3 regions of the Citrobacter freundii complex sp. 2025EL-00176 genome follow, and region 1 is predicted to be linked to each of the others. Evidence: predicted binding sites of a transcription regulator. Region 1 holds the regulator's gene; each other region holds the start of a gene.

Region 1 (2,274 bases):
GCGTTCCAGCGAATCACCTGTTCCGCGTGGCTTCGCTCAACCAGTTTTTGCACCTCTTCCGGCTGATGCAGGCTCACCGAAATATGCTCCTGCAAATCGAGCGCTTCCTGAAAGGCACGCAACAGCCGTTTGTATTCATTATTGTGATGCGCCGACAGCATATGCATTTGCTGGTAGCACTGGGTAATCAGATCCACCGCTTTTTGTTGACGAACCAGCAACGGAGGCAGCGCTTTTTCTGGATCGGCATGCTGGGTCAGCAGACTGTACTTGGCCTCACAGTAATCGGCTAATTCGCGGTACAACAGGCTGAGCGATTCGCGCAGCGGCTGCTCACGCCACATCCAGAACCAGAACCAGTTGAACAGACCGTACCACAACGTACCCAGTGCATAGATCAGCAATGGCTCCCAGACGGGCATGTTCCCGGCAAGGCTTAGCGTGAAAATTGCCGCGATGAGTGAGGCTGGCAGCAGTCGCGCATGCAGCGGGCTTAGCTCGGCGGTTACGCCAAGAATCAGCGTCAGGCCGGTGAGGATGAGCGGCAGCGGTATAGCTTGCGCCAGCAGTAACTGCATGATCAGGCTGCAACCGGCAAACAGCGACGCGCCAATAACTAAACGTTTGAAAAAACGTTTATGCGGGGTATCAAGACCGGCAATATTGCAACAAGCAGGTACGAGGGAAAACAGAAGCCCCAGATGAAGCTGACCAATGATAAGACCGACAGCCACAGGTAAACACAGCACCAGGGTCTGTCGTAGTGCGTAGTTGATCTCGGGGTGATAAATCAGTCTTCGCCACATCGGAGCAAACAAAAATGGCGCGCTACCGGGTAGCGCGCCATTTCGACGGGATTAACGCGTGCCGTAAACGACAATGGTCTTACCGTGAGCGGAGATCAGGTTCTGATCTTCCAGCATCTTCAGAATACGACCAACGGTCTCACGGGAGCAGCCAACGATCTGGCCGATTTCCTGACGGGTGATTTTAATCTGCATACCGTCCGGGTGAGTCATCGCGTCAGGCTGTTTTGCCAGATTCAGCAGAGTCTGGGCAATACGACCGGTGACGTCGAGGAAGGCAAGGTTGCCTACTTTTTCAGACGTGACCTGCAGGCGACGAGCCATCTGAGAAGACAGGCGCATCAGAATATCCGGGTTGACCTGGATTAATTGGCGAAATTTTTTGTAGGAAATTTCAGCGACTTCACATGCGGTTTTGGCCCGTACCCAAGCGCTACGTTCCTGGCCTTCTTCAAAGAGGCCTAATTCACCAATAAAATCGCCCTGATTCAGATAAGAAAGGATCATTTCTTTCCCTTCTTCATCTTTGATCAGCACTGCCACTGAGCCTTTAACGATGTAATACAACGTTTCCGCTTTTTCACCCTGGTGAATCAGCGTGCTCTTCGATGGGTACTTATGAATATGGCAATGAGACAAGAACCATTCGAGAGTCGGGTCTGTTTGCGGTTTGCCAAGCACCATGCGCGGTTATCCTCTGTTATAAGCTGTCTCCAGAGCCAGAAAACGACGCTGCCTCTGGGTTTGCAAAAATGTGCTTCCCGCTACCTGGGAAGGGGGCTACTAAAAATAGACTGCAGCCTGTAATGTGATGTCCTCTGCATACATGCAGTACGTCAATGTATTACTGTAGCATCCTGACTGTTTTAGCATAGCTTTCGCCGTGTGTCTCCTGGTGTCTCGCTTCAGCATGACGCAGGTCGCCTTCCGTTGCGAGAATTGTTATGTACGCGTAATCTGTCAGGAAAATTGAAACATTGGAGTTACGAAATATGCAAGCGCGTGTAAAGTGGGTTGAGGGGTTAACCTTCCTCGGAGAGTCCGCCTCTGGCCACCAAATTTTGATGGACGGTAACTCCGGTGATAAAGCGCCGAGCCCGATGGAAATGGTATTAATGGCCGCGGGTGGTTGTAGCGCGATCGATGTGGTGTCGATCCTGCAAAAGGGACGTCAGGATGTGACCAACTGCGAAGTGAAACTCACCTCTGAGCGCCGTGAAGAAGCGCCGCGTTTGTTTACCCACATCAATCTGCATTTCATCGTCACCGGCCACGATCTGAAAGATGCGTCGGTCTCCCGTGCCGTCGATCTCTCGGCGGAAAAATATTGTTCTGTGGCATTGATGCTGGAAAAAGCGGTGAATATTACCCACTCCTATGAAGTGGTTGCTGCGTAACACATGACGCCGGATGGCGGCGTGGCCTTATCCGGCCTACAGAACGATACTGATTTGTAGGCCCGATAAGC
Region 2 (2,274 bases), on a different contig from region 1:
TAGCCAGCGTCGTGAGAAGTGATGGTAGAAGCAACGGAGGTGTCAAAGTCAACAGGCGCGTGAGTGCGGTTTTCCTGTTTAACGCCTTCCATTACGCTGTCCCACAGCTTGGTGGTCGCGTCTGTAGCGCCAGCCAGGAAGGACTCGTCACCCTCATACGGAGTGTAGTTTTTCTGAATGAAGTCACGTACGTTTACTTCATTCTGCCAGTCACCTTTGGTAAAACCTTCCCAGGCTGTGGCTAACTTTTCATTAAGCTCGGACATGTAACACCTACCTTCTTAAGTGGATTTTTTATTTACTACGTGTAATGGGCATCAACAGATTAATGATGATCGTTACCACGCAGGTAAATGACCCAGTATGTCAACCCGACCAACAAACCGCCGCCGATAATGTTACCGATCGTAACCGGAATCAGGTTATCGGTGATGAAATTCATCACGGTCAGGTGAGAAAAATTCTCCGGAGAAGAACCGACAGCGGTCCAGAATTCCGGGGTGGCGAAATCGCGTATTACAATACCCATAGGGATCATAAACATGTTTGCGATACTGTGCTCAAAACCGCTGGCAACAAACATTGCGACCGGTAATACCATGATAAACGCTTTGTCCATCAGGCTGCGACCTGAGTAGCTCATCCATACGGCCAGACACACCATCAGGTTAGCCAGGATGCCGAGGCTTACCGCCTCAACAAAAGTATGATGCACTTTGTGGTCGGCTGTTTGCAGGACATTGAGTCCCCACGCGCCGTTGGCGGTCATATACTCGCCGGAAAGCCACATGAGTAACACGAAGATCAGGGCGCCAATCAGGTTGCCGACATAAACGTTAAGCCAGTTTTTAGCCAACTGTCCCCAGGTAATACGACCACTGGCTTTAGCAACAACAATCAGTACGGTTGAGGTGAAGAGGTCTGCACCGCAGATAACACAAAGAATCAGCCCCAGGGAAAAGCAGATACCACCGACTAATTTTGCCATGCCGAAAGGCATAGTACCGGTACCGGTAGTGGCAGTGATATAGAAAACAAAGGCAATTGAAATGAATACACCGGCAGTAATTGCCAGATAGAACGTCTTAAGCGGATGTTTCGTTGCTTTATAGACGCCTGCTTCTTCGGCAACTTTGGCCATTGCAGCAGGGAGTAAAAGATCAAAAGGGTTGTCAGCTTTCACACTAACTCTCTCTTTATTAAGTCGGCGACGAGATACTAACAAAGCATTATAGATGAGAATTTGATATAGATCATATCTCGCCTGGCTTATAGGCCCGCAAGACGCATGGTTTTTATGCGATTACGGAGTAACTTGTTGATTATCCAAATAAAAATAAATTTTAAAAATTATAAAGTGAGTTGAATTTTTTCTTTCAGCCTCCTGTTGGGCGGTTAATTAATATGGAGTAATTGAGATAAAAAGCCACATTAATAAGCTAATTTTTTTAATATCAACTACTAATATTTAACCTTGTTTTTACATTTATTTTTTGTTTTGACCAAAATAAAAAACAGGGCGCATAAAGCGCCCCGTAATATAGCCCAGACAATACATTTAGCCTACTTCACGCAGGCCGTTTGTCACTATTTTGACCAGTGCGCTGCTTTCGCGCGCTGCAGTTTTTCATAGGCTTTCAGCAGAGACTGATGCGCCGGGAACGCGTGCAGATCGCTGTCCACTGGCTGAAGACCATAAAATGCGGCCTCACCACTCAATGCCGCACTTGCCGCTTCAACCGCATCGGCGCCGTACATGCGGACAAACGCGTTCAGATATTGCAGCGGCTGACGATCCTCTTCCTGAGACAATAGCAGCAGCGTTTGCAGGCAACGGTAGTAGTTTGCACGTTCAGCGCTAAAGACGGAGGCGTTGAATTCCATCGTCCACTCTGTCCATACCAGTGCTTGCTCCAGGTCACCACCGGCCAGCGCCAGCATTACTTTAAGCTCGCCAATGCGCAGGGTGTACCAACCGTTATCCGCCCCGGTCGCCAGACCAAGCAGTTCGCGAACGCGGGTGAAGTCGTCAAAACCTTCTTCATCCAGTTGTTCGATCAGATTGAGATAGTCTTCTTTATCCCACTCACTGCCAGGCAGAGAGAGGATCGTTTCGCGCAGATGAGCACCCATTGCGTTGTTGGCTAACCACAGATCTTCCGCCGGATAGATGTCAGACATGCCCGGAACGATAATGCGGCAAGCGTAAACGCTCAGGTGTTCGTAGTCGGCGATATACACTTCTTTATCGTCAGCGTTGAAGATGGCCATCAG
Region 3 (2,274 bases), on a different contig from region 1:
TTCAAAACGTTGTCCTTTATTGCGCTGGGCGCGGTAGTGCTGTCGATTACCGGTGTTGAAGCGTTATATGCGGATATGGGCCACTTCGGTAAGTTGCCGATTAGACTGGCATGGTTCTCCGTAGTATTGCCTTCGCTGGTGCTGAACTATTTTGGTCAGGGGGCGCTGCTGTTAAAGCATCCTGAAGCGATCAAAAACCCGTTCTTCCTGCTGGCGCCGGACTGGGCATTGATACCGCTCCTGATCCTTGCCGCACTGGCAACGGTTATCGCTTCGCAGGCGGTTATTTCCGGTGTCTTCTCGCTGACGCGCCAGGCCGTGCGTCTGGGGTATTTGTCGCCGATGCGTATCATCCATACTTCGGAAATGGAGTCAGGGCAGATCTACATTCCTTTCGTTAACTGGATGCTCTATTTCGCGGTAGTTATCGTGATTGTGAGCTTTGAACACTCCAGTAATCTGGCCGCGGCGTACGGGATTGCGGTTACGGGGACGATGGTACTGACGTCTATTCTGTCTACCACCGTGGCGCGCAAAAACTGGCACTGGAATAAATACTTCGTCTTCCTGATCCTGGTGGCGTTCTTATGCGTCGATGTTCCGCTGTTCTCCGCGAACCTCGATAAACTGATTTCCGGCGGTTGGCTGCCTCTGACGCTGGGTCTGGTGATGTTCACCATCATGACCACGTGGAAAAGCGAACGTTTCCGTCTGCTGCGTCGCATGCATGAGCACGGCAACTCTCTGGAGGCGATGATCGCCTCTCTGGAGAAATCCCCACCGGTACGCGTACCGGGAACGGCGGTATATATGTCTCGTGCGCTGAACGTCATTCCGTTTGCGCTTCTGCATAACCTCAAGCATAACAAGGTGTTGCATGAACGTGTGATTCTGCTGACGCTGCGTACGGAAGATGCGCCATACGTGCACAACGTGCGTAGGGTGCAGATTGAGCAGTTATCGCCCACCTTCTGGCGCGTAGTGGCCAGCTACGGCTGGCGTGAAACGCCGAACGTTGAGGAAGTGTTCCATCGCTGCGGTCTGGAAGGCTTAAGCTGTCGGATGATGGAAACCTCCTTCTTTATGTCACACGAGTCGCTGATTGTCGGCAAACGACCATGGTATTTGCGTCTGCGCGGCAAGCTATATCTGCTGCTCCAGCGCAATGCGCTGCGTGCGCCGGACCAGTTTGAAATCCCACCGAACCGGGTTATTGAGCTTGGTACTCAGGTAGAGATTTAAGGTAATCGACGCCCTCTTTCATTGCGAAAGGGGGCGTTTTGTTTTGTCCCTCCCAGTTTTCATTTCATCGAATGATAATCCTTGCGAAACGTTTCGATGGCGATCACATTTTCGTAACGTCGCGGTGGTTTTCTGTCCACTCTTCGCACTACACTTCTCTTCAGCGAAACGTTTCGCTAGTGGGGAAAGAAAATGAAGAAAGGCACGGTACTCAACTCTGAAATTTCAACGGTGATCTCCCGTCTGGGGCATACCGATACGCTGGTGGTGTGTGATGCAGGTTTACCCATCCCGAACAGCACAACGCGTATTGATATGGCATTAACCCAGGGCGTACCTTCTTTTATGCAGGTACTGGATGTGATTACACGTGAAATGCAGGTTGAGGCGGCCATTCTCGCGACGGAAATTAAACAACATAATCCGCAACTCCACGAAACGTTGCTCAGCCACATTGAGCAACTGCAACAACACCAGGGAAACACCATAGAAATTCGTTACACCACGCATGAACAATTCAAAAAACAAACCGCAGACAGTCAGGCGGTAATTCGCAGCGGAGAGTGTTCTCCGTATGCGAATATCATTCTCTGTGCTGGCGTCACGTTCTGAGGCCATCATGAACGCATTACTGCAACTCAAAGGGATCGATAAAGCGTTCCCGGGCGTAAAAGCGCTATCCGGCGCTGCGCTGAATGTCTATCCAGGTCGCGTAATGGCGCTGGTGGGCGAAAACGGCGCGGGCAAATCCACCATGATGAAAGTGCTGACCGGGATCTACACCCGTGATGCTGGCTCTTTATTGTGGCTGGGGAAAGAGACCACCTTTAATGGCCCAAAATCCTCTCAGGAAGCCGGAATCGGTATCATCCATCAGGAATTGAACCTGATCCCGCAACTCACTATCGCTGAGAACATTTTTCTTGGCCGTGAGTTTGTGAATCGCTTTGGCAAAATTGACTGGAAGAAGATGTACGCCGAAGCCGATCTGCTGCTCGCCAAACTCAATCTGCGCTTTAAAAGCGACAGGCT

The links. Region 1 encodes CRP, which controls carbon source genes, mostly activating them, when cyclic AMP is high. Its sites were predicted from a motif close to ATGTGANNNNNNTCACAT; they were not measured.
Region 2: the regulator CRP is predicted to act here: its motif matches at 1,242-1,259, upstream of focA (formate transporter FocA).
Region 3: the regulator CRP is predicted to act here: its motif matches at 1,334-1,351, upstream of rbsD (D-ribose pyranase).

What each region holds. Positions count from the first base shown of each region.
Region 1 is NZ_JBRYHT010000008.1:65,239-67,512, reverse strand. It holds gene ACVXHP_RS16095 (YccS/YhfK family putative transporter) at 1-806, opposite strand, end outside; gene crp (cAMP-activated global transcriptional regulator CRP) at 858-1,490, opposite strand; gene ACVXHP_RS16085 (OsmC family protein) at 1,799-2,203, shown strand.
Region 2 is NZ_JBRYHT010000001.1:228,855-231,128, forward strand. It holds gene pflB (formate C-acetyltransferase) at 1-266, opposite strand, end outside; gene focA (formate transporter FocA) at 326-1,183, opposite strand; gene ycaO (30S ribosomal protein S12 methylthiotransferase accessory factor YcaO) at 1,588-2,274, opposite strand, start outside.
Region 3 is NZ_JBRYHT010000005.1:7,534-9,807, reverse strand. It holds gene kup (low affinity potassium transporter Kup) at 1-1,242, shown strand, start outside; gene rbsD (D-ribose pyranase) at 1,435-1,854, shown strand; gene rbsA (ribose ABC transporter ATP-binding protein RbsA) at 1,862-2,274, shown strand, end outside.